4 regions of the Paenibacillus sp. FSL P4-0176 genome follow, and region 1 is predicted to be linked to each of the others. Evidence: riboswitches for the same ligand, from Rfam matches in the RefSeq annotation. Region 1 holds a riboswitch; each other region holds the start of a gene.

Region 1 (3,166 bases):
GTTCATTTGAGAACTGAACGGCGGCTATTTCACCTTTTACAGACCACACAGGCAAGCTCAGATTCACATGTCTCATCAACTCTTCACTCTGTAATCCAGCCGCTATAATGACATGTTTGCATTTCATCTCACCGATCGATGTGGTGATCCCCTGCACGCCGTGTTCGTTTGCTTGCACACGTATATCCTGTATGTCCTCAATGACCCCCGCTCCCAATGCTTGAGCGGATTCAGCATATGCCTTCGTTAGATGGACTGGAAGAATCTCACTCTCATAAGGTCTGTAGTAGGCTCCATACGTATCTCTGTTAAGCCATGATGCCTCCTGTTGCACAACGGAACGATCCCACCACACCTCATCAGCAGAAGCAGACAACGCAGACTTCCGATTGTCCTTATAACTACTTAATTCACTGTATGAACGAAAAGGAGTTAGGAATCCCTGGCGTTGCAGACCAGTCTCTGCCTCACTTAGTGTAGCCATTAGCACCTGTTGCTCATGAAGTAACTGTCTACTCTGTCTGGCGAGCTTAGCCATCAAAGGATGAGCAAAATCCTCACTATCTGCCGCCAGCATTCCAGCCGCCGCACAAGAAGTGCCTCCCGCAATCGCCGAACGCTCCAGCAACATCACATCCTGTCCACGGGAAGCAAGCTCATACGCAATGGCACAACCAACAACGCCTCCACCTACAATAATCGTTTCTGCATGAATCTTATCCGGTCTATCAGTAATGATCTTTTTCATCCTCTCATCTCCTTGATTCAGCGGCTCAAACTTTCTGTAGCAACGATAGCCTGCCTTAATAATGCAGCAGCCCGATCCGGGGAATCGCTCGCCCATACATTCGAGATCACAGCGACTCCCTGTGCGCCTGCAGAGCGAATAGCGTGAATGTTTCCCGGTTCGATGCCCCCAATTGCCATGACAGGAATGGAGACACCAGAGCACACTTCAGCCAGAGCATAAAATCCTCTTGGTTCAAGATCAGGCTTACTGTTGGTTGAGTAGACATGCCCGAAGAAAAGGTAATCAGCTCCCCGTTCTTCAGCGATTTTTGCCTCATCGATTGAATGAACAGATACACCCAGACGAATTCGCTGGACATTGCTTATAACAGCAGGGTTGTAGTTACGTATAGCCTCTTGCCCCCAATGTACACCGCCATAGATGTCATTCTGTGGTGGCAGTTCTGAACCATTGATAACGATGCGACAAGACGGAACGCCAACGCTACGCAGACTTTCAGCCCAACCGATCTTGTCTTGCCACGAGAATTGTTTCTCTCGTATATGGATGTAGTCCACCCATGGCCAAACGTCCTTTGCAGCTTTTACAAAAGATGCTTGATTCCCTACACCCGTAGATACAACATGCAATTCAAATGATTCGTGAACATGTTCATGAGAACTTACCGTACTGTTCATCCCCTTCCATGTGTGAATGCTATGAAAACACAAAAAAGCCACTCCCGTAGGGGAGTGGCTGCGTATTAATTATAGGACCAGATGACTGACTGATACATACAGTTCATTTCGTGCAATAAAGCTATAGACCTTATAGCCATAACGTTATACACGCAACTGCATGTTTCAATTCGTTAAGCAGACGGTTGAAATCCTTCCGAATTGCCGTTTGCTCACGTCATCCACTGAAACGCGCTCGCCACTTCCCTACGCTGGTATGATCCAGATCAGGTGCAAAGGGTCCGGAATCGCATTCTTCCATCTCAGCCACATCGTGTGGCCCCCCTAGTGTTCATATGAAGTTGTAGCCTATGTTACCATAGAAGGATTTTTTTGTCACCGTTCATTTCTATTAAGCGTTGCTTGAATTGTCTAGTTTTTCTCAGACCATTCTTCAACATTCCATGTTTTGGTAACCCAACCCTCGTAGAAATCAGGTTCATGAGATACCAGCAACACCGTTCCCTTGAATTCTTGCAAGGCACGCTGTAACTCAGCTTTAGCTGTGACATCCAAATGGTTCGTCGGCTCATCGAATAGAATCCAGTTGCTTTCACGCATCAAGAGTTTGCATAGACGAACCTTGGCTTGCTCTCCACCACTCAGCATGTTAAGCGGACGGGTAATGTGCTCATTTTTCAACCCGCAGCGAGCGAGATGACCCCGGACCTCATTCTGGGTCAAATGTGAAAACTCATTCCAGACATCCTCAATCGGCGTGATATTTCCAGCACGAACTTCCTGCTCAAAATAGGCCGTTTCGAGATAATCTCCCAAAAAGGTCTTTCCACTGAGTGGAGATATTTTGCCCAAGATGGTTTTCAGCAGCGTCGATTTACCCACACCATTACAACCTACGATGGCAATTTTCTCACCACGTTCAATTGTCATTGTCATCTTAGGCAGCAAAGGATACGTATATCCAATTTCAAAATCAATGCCCTCAAAGACCGTTTTGCTACTCGCACGGGCATCCTTGAATTTGAACGTTGGTTTGGCCGCTTCATCTGGACGATCAATACGTTCAATTCTGTCCAGCTGTTTCTCCCGGCTCTTCGCTCGACCTGAAGTTGAAGCACGTGCCTTGTTACGCTGAATGAAATCTTCCTGCTTCTTGATGTACTCTTGCTGCTTCTCGTACGCATCAATATGCTGGGCTTTATTCATATCAGCCATCTCGAGGAACTTGTCATAGTTCGCTGCATATCTCGTTAATTTGGCAAATTCCAAATGATAAATGACATTTACGACTTCATTCATGAATTCCGTGTCATGGGAGATTAAAAGAAACGCATGAGGGTAGTCCTTCAGGTAACGTGACAACCATTCAATGTGCTCTACATCCAGATAGTTGGTCGGCTCATCCAGCAAAAGGGCTGTAGGTTTCTCAAGCAGAAGCTTGGCAAGAAGCACCTTGGTACGTTGCCCACCACTTAGAGCTGCGACATCCCGATCAAGACCAATTGCGGACAAACCAAGACCATTGGCCATCTCTTCCACTTTTACGTCAATCAGATAAAAATCGCCCTGTTCCAGTTGTTCCTGAATATCGCCCATCTCTTCCAGCAACTGCTCCAGCTTATCTGGATCTGCATCTGCCATCTGGTCCGTTATATTCATCATTTCTTTTTCTAATTCAAGCAACGGAAGGAATGCATCTTTAAGAACGTCACGAATAGTTTTGCCTGGGGTAAGCTTT
Region 2 (3,166 bases), 3.1 Mb from region 1:
GTATAGTTCTGCTGAGCAATGTTTTATAGAGGATGCTCAAATTATTGCTCTCCCGGAACTTCAACGATGACTTTGCCTTTCTCGGGGACAACAGAACCGGTATCAATAGAGCCCAATTTGTTCATGATTTCGTAAGAGGTTTCTTCAAGCATGCGAGAGTACTTAAATGATACGAGTGTTTGACCTGCTACGGAAGGACGAGTCCCTGCTTCAGCAACGGCTTTGTTTTTAATAAAGAACAGGTCACCGATGGTTCCGGCATTTTTGCTGATGTTAGCCTGCCATTGTAGCAGTGCACTTCCATTTTTAAGGATATAATAACTGATCAGATCGTTATCCTCAACAACGAAGAAACGATCTTTTTTACCTTGCTCAAAGATGTATTCAATGGATGAATCCACCGGACCCAAAGGATTGCGAATGTCCAGACGTGCTTGTCCCAGTTCAGAGAAGCGTGGCAGATGCAGTGCGGCTTCACGCGCCACAGTCAGATCGGAACTGTTATATTCTTTTACAATCGTAGCGTCGGTAGTGTAAATGTAGGCTTCCTTGGCCTTCTGGTTCCACTGCACCTTGGCACCAAAAGCTTCACCGATGGCACGGAGCGGAAGCATCGCTTTACCATTCACCAGAATCGGCGCTGAGGATAATGTCGCATTCTGACCGTTTTTCTTCATTGTTTTGCTGTTAGGTGTAAGGACATACTTATCGCTGCCTGTGCTAATGCTGATCTCTTTTGTTTTGTTATTGTAACCAAACGTATAGTTGCCGAGGAATTGAAGCTCCGTCAATGCCACGTACGTAATACCCTGCCGTATGACAACATCATATTGAGCTTGAACATTGTTAATATAAGCTGTCGGTTTAGGTTTAGTTGTTGCGGCTTCCGCCACAGTGGATGAGAGTAAGGCAGGTGCCGTGCCTGCGGTGAGTATCGAAGCGGCAAGGACCATTTTCCATGTTTTAAGTTGCCAAACAGAATTGTAATCTTTCATCACTATCAATCTCCCTTCTAAATGTTTAAGACGGACTACATAACCTAAATGTTTCATATTATGGAAAGTGAACCATCAGATTCTTTCCCCTGTTACCCCAAATGAAGTATGATGCTTTTTCTAGGGATTGCCACAAATACCCATCTGATGTACATTAGAAGCAATGAAATAAGTGAACCGGGAGCTCAATGAAGTTGGGCTGAGAGAGTGGCCTTGTGCCGCTGACCGTACATCTGATCTGGGTAATGCCAGCGTAGAGAACATGGATTTGCGATATGTAAGGGTGAATTGTGGGAATGAACGTGGATGAACAACAGACCTCTTTGAACTGTGGTGGTGTATCTGCCAGGGCGGAGGGGTGCTGGTTGATATTCCGTATTTCCGACATCCATCCAATACATCATTGTGAAGATTGTCCACTGTACGTAAGGCCTGCCCGGAACCGGGGAGGCTTTTTCGTTTAATTTGATAACCCCCACAGGGAACAAAGGAAGGACGTAGAGAACATGGCAACAACAGCAGGCAACAAGCGATTGAAACTAACGGATATTCTGGTAACCATCGTGATCGCAGTAGTGTTTGGGGTAATTTACAAGATATGGGGACCTACATATGACTTGATGAAACCATTTGGTGTTCATGCGGAGCAGATGATCTACGGCATGTGGTTTATGGCGGGCACGTTTGCTTTTGTTATCATTCGTAAACCAGGCGTGGCTATTCTTGCCGAAGTTGCGGCATCAACGGTAAGTGCTTTTCTGGGTAGTGAATGGGGCATGTCCACACTTGTATACGGTCTGTTGCAAGGATTGGGAGCCGAGATATTCTTCGCCGCATTTTTGTATCGCAAAACCAATCTGTTTGTCACCTGTCTTGCAGCCATAGGAGCCGCAGCGACTTCGCTTTTGCTGGATTACCAGTACGGGTATATTGATTCACTCTCGGCCTGGAACTACACGTTATTTATCGGATTCCGCTTCATTGGAAGCATCTTGATTGCTGGAGTGTTCGCTTATTATCTCGCCAAAGCATTGGAACTGACTGGTGTAACGCGTTCGCTCAGACCGGTATCCAAACAAGATTATGAGGCGCTGGATTAGATGAACGGGGAAGAGAATTCGCAAGCGGTAAGTGTGACTAATCTAAGATGCAAGTTCCCGGGAGAGAAAGCCTTGGTATTTCAAGGCTTGTCTCTTTCTGTGCGTCAAGGAGAGAAAGTGCTGTTGCTTGGCCCGAGTGGCTCCGGTAAATCAACGTTATTGCAAATTCTGAGCGGTCTGATACCACGTTCGGTTGAGATTCCGATGAAATGTGATGATATTCAGGTTCCCGCCAAAGCAGGAGTGGTCTTTCAAGATCCGGATACCCAGTTCTGTATGTCCTTTACGGATGAAGAGATCGCATTTGTTCTGGAAAACCGAAATATTCCGCGTGAAGAGATGCCTGCTCTGATTGAATATTATCTGAAACAAGTGGGGTTATCCTTTGAACAGAATCGTGTATTGATCCAGTCCATGTCTCAGGGGATGAAGCAGCGTCTTGCGATTGCTTCGATGCTTGCCATGGACCCGGAGGTATTGTTTTTGGATGAACCCACTGCACTGCTGGATGATGAGGGGACTTCCCAGGTGTGGGATACCGTCAAACGAATCGCCAGTGACAAAACGATCATCATCGTTGAACACAAAATAAACGAGATTGTGGATATGGTCGACCGCATCATTGTGTTATCACCTGAAGGAAAGATTGTGGCGGATGGGCCAGCACAGCAGGTATTTACGGATGAACGGGGCAAGCTGAAGGCTTATGGAATCTGGTATCCAGGCATATGGGAGGAGCAAGAGCAGGCAGCTAGGCAAGAAGAGGGAAGTGCTTCTGGAGAGATTCAAGTGTGTGTGGATCACGGCATCTCAAGTTTGGAAGCACAGCGATCGTCTGGCTTATCCGATACACCGGGTATATCCCTCATATCTCACGTCTCATCCTTATCGCCTTTATCACCCGCCTACCAGCCTGCACTGGACTTGCAACAGTTCACCGGATGGCGTGGGAAAACACCTTTCATTCAGGTGGAGCAGGCCAAGGTATGGCATGGAGACTGGATTGGTATTGTCGGAGCTAATGGAGCTGGCAAGAGTTCATTGTTGTTATCTCTGATGAATATCCTGAAA
Region 3 (3,166 bases), 3.3 Mb from region 1:
CTTGGCTCCCTTAGGAACGTGTTCGATATTCCTCGGCCTTTTCCTGCATCCCGGCAGCTACAGCCTCATTCTCGGACAATCCTTTGTCCGCCGCAAAGGCACGAATGTCCTGCGTGATGCGCATACTACAGAACTTCGGTCCGCACATGGAGCAGAAATGAGCTTCTTTGGCCCCTTCTGCTGGCAGCGTCTCATCATGGTAGGATAGCGCACGTTCCGGGTCCAGTGACAGGTTGAACTGGTCACGCCAACGGAACTCGAACCGCGCTTTGGACAATGCGTCATCGCGGCGCTGGGCACGTGGATGTCCCTTCGCCAGATCGGCGGCGTGGGCCGCGATCTTGTAGGCGATGACCCCTTCCCGCACATCATCCTTGTTGGGCAGGCCCAAATGTTCTTTTGGCGTAACATAACAGAGCATCGACGTGCCGAACCAGCCAATCATGGCTGCCCCAATGGCGGATGTGATGTGATCATATCCTGGCGCAATGTCGGTCGTTAGCGGCCCAAGTGTGTAGAACGGTGCTTCTTTACAGATCTCCATCTGCAAGTCCACATTCTCCTTGATCTTATGCATCGGCACATGACCCGGGCCTTCGATCATCACCTGCACATCATGCTTCCATGCGATCTGCGTCAGTTCCCCAAGCGTGGCCAGTTCCGCCATCTGAGCTTCGTCATTCGCATCGTAGATACTGCCTGGACGAAGTCCATCTCCCAGCGAAAACGCTACATCATACCCTTTCATAATCTCGCAGATTTCTTCAAAATGGGTATACAAAAAATTCTCCTGATGATGCGCCAGACACCATGCTGCCATAATGGAACCGCCCCGAGACACAATGCCTGTCATTCGCTTGGCGGTCATGGGGATATAACGCAGCAATACACCTGCATGAATCGTAAAGTAGTCCACGCCCTGCTCTGCCTGCTCTATGAGTGTGTCACGGTACAACTCCCAAGTCAGCGCTTCCGCTTCGCCATTCACCTTTTCCAGCGCCTGATACAGCGGCACCGTACCAATCGGCACAGGTGAATTACGGATAATCCATTCCCGGGTGGTATGAATGTTTTTGCCTGTGGACAGATCCATTACGGTATCTGATCCCCATCGTACTGCCCAAGTCATCTTCTCGACCTCTTCCTCAATGGAGGAAGATACGGCAGAGTTACCTATGTTGGCATTGATCTTCACATGAAAATGACGACCAATCAACATCGGCTCACTCTCCGGGTGATTGATGTTGGATGGCAGAATGGCCCGTCCACTCGCCAGCTCCTGTCTTACAAATTCCGGTTCCACGCCTTCACGAATAGCGGCGAACTCCATCTCTGCCGTAATGACTCCCTGCCTCGCATAATGCATCTGAGTCACACAGCGTCCTGTCTGTGCTCGCAGCGGTTTGCCTCGTAATCCAGGGTACTCTTCGGCTCCAGCTCTCTTTCCTCCGGGCTTCAGTCCGTTATCCTCCGGTTTAACCGTACGGCCTTGATAAGCTTCAACATCGCCACGCTCTGTGATCCAACGGGTGCGCAGGGCTGGCAAACCTGCGCGGATATCCGCATGAAATGCGGGATCGGTCATCGGGCCGCTCGTATCGTAGACACGCAACGGTTCGTTATGCTCCACCCCTTGGGGAGTATTCGTGTCATGAAGGGCTATCTCACGCTCCGGTACAGCAATGTCCGGCCGTGAGCCCTGAATGTAGACTTTGCGGCTGCCCGGAAAGGGCTGGACCCGTCCGGCCGCCCCTGTTTCTTTTTCCACCTGCTGACCGTTATGTTCCTGTTCCATCGCTTGTTGTCCCGTTTGATTTCCTGTACTCATGTTCACTTGTCTCCTCCTCAGTGTTCGTCGCTTGTTTGGTTGGTTTCATCATTAGCTCGCTTACGTACCTGTCCCAAATCATGCGCAATGCAGAGAAGAAAGAGCGATCCTACACCAGACCAGGGGAGACACTTTTCATGTACAGTTAACAACAGACGGAGGCTGCCACAGATCATCGATCTATAAGACTTCCCTCCTCATCCAAGCCCACTTCCGCAGGTTATCGAAAAAGAAGCCCATAAAATCCGCGCTATATCGCCCGTTCCCTGTATATAAAAAAGCCGGTCCCCGAAGGAACCGACTTTTATGTCCATCACCAATAATGCACCTTTATGCAGCTCCTTAACGGAGCCCTACAAGGGTCACATCATGTGGTGGTTGTGGTCATATCGCCGATTACTTCCCTACGCTGGTATGATCCAGATCAGGTGCAAAGGGTCCGGAATCTCATGCGATTCCGTCTCAGTCCGGACAATTCGGACTCCCCCAGTAACGTTAATTAGTTGCAGCTTACATAAGCCGCCGTTCATATTCAATGAAGCTGGCCCCGCTGGGCCGTCCATTACAGAGTAGCGCAACCGGAACATAAAAACAACCTTTATATTCCAAATGATCAAACTCTATTGGAGAAAAAACTTACATCAACATCAGGATAACATGAGCCCCATTTGCGTAGCAGCATCCTTCAACACAGGTGCGTATTCATGCAATGTCTCCTGCGAAAGTCGGCTGACAGGTCCTGAGACCGAGAGGGCAGCTGCAATATTGCCTCTGCGATCCATAATCGGTACAGATACCGCGGCAGCTCCCGGCTCACGTTCCTCGTAACTTGTGGCATATCCGTTATCCCGGATATCTCCCATCTGCGCTAAATACACCGCGGGATCAATAAACACCGGCCATTCCGGCCCGTTCATCAGTTCTTCACGATCCTCGTCCGTGGCAAACGCCATCAGGACTTTGCTGGAAGCCCCCACAGACAGCGGGAGTCTAACACCAACGGGAGCAACTCGGCGGATCGCCTGATCACTTTGCACCGCCTGAATACGAATCCGTTCACTCCCATCACGCAGGTACAGACTCACGGTCTCCCCCAATCGATCTCTCAGTCGCTCCATCGCAGGCAGCAGCAGAATAGCGGGATCATCACTGCGGGACATATGAGCTGACAGCTCCCAGATTCGGATGCCAAGTCGGTACTTCTCTGTTGCTGCATCGCGGATCACGAACCCTCGATCCTCCAGCGTAGCCATCAAACGGTGCACTGTACTTTTGTGCAGGCCAATCTGGCTGGCAATTTCGGTGAGTCCCAGATCACTGCGTGTGGTAAAACATAAT
Region 4 (3,166 bases), 360 kb from region 1:
CTCAGGCTGTTCGCAAAGGTGGCACCATTCAAGTCACTGGGGTATACGGCGGACGTTATAACGGATTCCCGCTCGGTGATATCATGCAGCGAAACGTGAATATCCGTTCCGGACAAGCTCCGGTCATTCACTACATGCCATACATGTACGAGTTGGTTACGTCTGGCAAAGTGGACCCTGGCGACATTGTTACGCACGTCATTCCGCTCAGCGAGGCCAAACGGGGCTATGAAGTGTTCGATACAAAAACGGACGATTGCATTAAAGTCATCTTAAAGCCTTAAATATGAATAGATACATGGGAGGACAATCTGAATGGATTCCACATACGCTTTGCATGAGATGCTCGAGGTACATGAAATAGCTGCGTTCAAGACGGTTTGTATGACTAAATCCAAGACCATGCAAGCTCTGGTAACCGACCCGGAGCTCAAGCAAATTTTGCAACAAGATGCGATCTTATCACAACAGCAGCTTCAGGAGCTCGGTGGAGTGCTGTCTAAAGCGACTGTATAGGAGATAAAAAAATGAACCCAATATTAGAACACATGACTGGTCTTAATACGCTGACCGATGACGTGATCGCAATGGATTTTTTGATGAACGCCAAGAGCGGTGTCAGAAACTACGCCATGGCTGTGACCGAATGTGCCACCCCCGAAATCAAACAAATTTTGATGAAACAGCTCGATGAAGCCATAGATTCTCATGAAAAGATATCAAATTACATGGTGCAGCATGGTTTATACCACCCTTACCATATTGCAGAGCAAATTCAGCTCGATCTGAAAAACATTCAGACTGCTATGAACATTCCGTCCTGACACCCTTTTTGATTTTAGCCAGAGACTTCAGAGAACAAAATGTCCCTGTGTCAAGAATTTCAACAATGAAAAAAGGCGGACACTATCCGCCCTTTTTTTGGCATCGTCACGAAACACGCTTATTGCAAGCGTTCCTTTACGTATTCTACTTATTTCTATCCTGAGACTGTTTATGGCCGCTGCTCTCTACTTTAATTGACTACAGTGAACTTAAGGCTCCAGCTTCCATGACATTTCCCAAAAATCAAGCTCAAAGCGACTGCACATCACGAAAATATCCTCCATCCGTTGGTACGTTCCCTCGCTACAGCCTTCTAATAGCTTATCAGTTAACGTCACTAGGGATTGATTGTTGCTGTTGTATTCAGAGGAAGCATATCCTGTGATCCACTCTCCGTAAAAAGGATGCTCAGCTGCACCTGGCTTTTGGGCAAGGACTTGACCAATCTCTGCATAGCTCCATGAGCAGGCCAGAATGGATACAAGTACTTCTGCTATGCCACCCGCATGGGAAACAGAGAGCATATAGTTAGTATAGGCTGCATTTTTCAGGGCAGGTTTTACCTGGAAAACATGATCCTCTGTAATTCCTAATCGCTCCATATAAGAACGATGAATTTTCATTTCACCATTCAGGATGTTATCTACGTTTTCACTAAAAAACTGCATCAATTTGGGGTCGTGCGACTTGACAATACCTAGTGCAAATACGCGGGCATAATCGAACAGGTACAAGTAGTCTTGCAGCAAATAATAACGAAATTGTTCAACCGTTAAGGAACCATCTCCGATTCCTTTAACAAAGGGATGCTCAAGACATTCCTTCCACACAGGCTGTGCTGCCTGATATAGTCTCTCTGAAATAGTCAACATGTGTTCCTCCAATTCATAATGTACGTATTTAAAAACAAAAAAACGAAACATCCTATGGATGTTTCGCAGACAAATACACTAAAACAAGGGGGTTCGCATGAGCTACCCAAGTACAGTGTTTCATCGTTGCATCCCTACGTTGGCATTATCCAAATCAGGTAAGGTCGGTTTAACACCCTCTCAGCCGGTTAAGGCTCCCTCGCAAACGGTTGTATGTAGTTGATTACTTTCCTATTCCCATAAAAGATAAAATAACATCCATTTAGTATATCAAGGGCTGTTAAATATAGTCAAGGAAGATTGTATCGCCCCTCATCACCTTTGGTGACGGATGTAAACGATGAAAACCATCACAACAATGGTTGAGTTTCAGCCACTGTTATGATGGTTTCTATTCTTGCAACTACTGCCGATGGTTTAATGCCCGAGTTTGTTCTTTCCGACAAAAGTGAGTATTCCGTACTGGGAAGTATTTCTCCAGCTCTCATTGGTCGTATCATTCCACTTGGCTACGCTCTGCTTACCTCCGCCCTGGTTGTCGTTAATTTGGAGCTCGAAACCGAGAACATTTCCTGCTTTGGGCGTCAATGATTGTAAATGAATTCTGGCTTCTACGAGATATCCTTTATTTGTTTTCTTCACAGCACTTACAAGGCGTCCAGGTGAGGCACCCCCTGCAAAGGTTCCCACATTGTCTGCACTGATTCTGAACTGGGCATCATCATATTGAAAATACGGTGTGCGCTGGTGATTCTCGTCCAGGAAAATCTCAACCGAATCCTGATCCCATGGGTTGATACTATCTGTAATGATGTTTGGATCAGTGACGTCGATCAGCAGGTATAGATACTCACCTGACCACATTGCGCGAGCCACTGCCTCTGCACCTTCGCTCTGGTTCAACCGTTTTACTTCAAATGGTGCAGCCTTATTCCATGATGTGTCTTTCTTCCCATCAATCTGAACAATCCCTTGCACAGCTTGTGCAGATTTGGGCATAGGGGCGAGTTGAATCACGCCGTATTTGCTTGTATCCTGTTCCTGAGATTGTGTTCTATCATTCCAGTACAGTGGATTATAAGGTTGTGTCCCACTTGAACCGCCATCAGTCACACGGATATCCAATCCGGCTTCATATTCTGATCCGACTTGGATACCACCCCACGGAATGGACAATTCAACCTGATATCCGGCTTTTGTCTCGCGTACACGATATGAACGCTGCTCCACACCCTCAGCTTTGCCCGACCGCTTAATGATTACGTGTCGGTCATCTGCTTCATATGAAGTGGTCTTGCCATTATTGAGATCAACAAAGATATCTACTCTGTCATTCACATCTGCCTTTGCATCCTGTACATCCACGAGGATATACAGGTTACTATGATCCCATAAAGTGCGGAAACTGGCTGATCCCGAAGAGTCACCCTTCAGTGGAGTAGACACCGCTTTGTTCCAGAGCGGATCTT

The links. Region 1 has a riboswitch for thiamine pyrophosphate ahead of MKY95_RS18410 (thiamine phosphate synthase). Riboswitches for the same ligand answer to the same signal wherever they lie in the genome.
Region 2: linked by a shared signal. The riboswitch ahead of MKY95_RS04660 (ECF transporter S component) and the one ahead of MKY95_RS18410 (thiamine phosphate synthase) in region 1 are both predicted to bind thiamine pyrophosphate.
Region 3: linked by a shared signal. The riboswitch ahead of thiC (phosphomethylpyrimidine synthase ThiC) and the one ahead of MKY95_RS18410 (thiamine phosphate synthase) in region 1 are both predicted to bind thiamine pyrophosphate.
Region 4: linked by a shared signal. The riboswitch ahead of tenA (thiaminase II) and the one ahead of MKY95_RS18410 (thiamine phosphate synthase) in region 1 are both predicted to bind thiamine pyrophosphate.

Annotation. Positions count from the first base shown of each region.
Region 1 is NZ_CP150242.1:4,088,426-4,091,591, forward strand. It holds gene thiO (glycine oxidase ThiO) at 1-748, opposite strand, end outside; gene MKY95_RS18410 (thiamine phosphate synthase) at 766-1,428, opposite strand; TPP riboswitch at 1,655-1,764, opposite strand; gene MKY95_RS18415 (ABC-F family ATP-binding cassette domain-containing protein) at 1,840-3,166, opposite strand, start outside.
Region 2 is NZ_CP150242.1:1,019,720-1,022,885, forward strand. It holds gene MKY95_RS04655 (copper amine oxidase N-terminal domain-containing protein) at 42-995, opposite strand; TPP riboswitch at 1,162-1,272, shown strand; gene MKY95_RS04660 (ECF transporter S component) at 1,502-2,095, shown strand; gene MKY95_RS04665 (ABC transporter ATP-binding protein) at 2,096-3,166, shown strand, end outside.
Region 3 is NZ_CP150242.1:759,544-762,709, reverse strand. It holds gene thiC (phosphomethylpyrimidine synthase ThiC) at 11-1,795, opposite strand; TPP riboswitch at 2,213-2,326, opposite strand; gene MKY95_RS03555 (IclR family transcriptional regulator) at 2,476-3,166, opposite strand, start outside.
Region 4 is NZ_CP150242.1:3,726,779-3,729,944, reverse strand. It holds gene MKY95_RS16780 (zinc-dependent alcohol dehydrogenase) at 1-284, shown strand, start outside; gene MKY95_RS16775 (hypothetical protein) at 316-516, shown strand; gene MKY95_RS16770 (spore coat protein) at 528-824, shown strand; gene tenA (thiaminase II) at 1,035-1,697, opposite strand; TPP riboswitch at 1,811-1,908, opposite strand; gene MKY95_RS16760 (endo-1,4-beta-xylanase) at 2,115-3,166, opposite strand, start outside.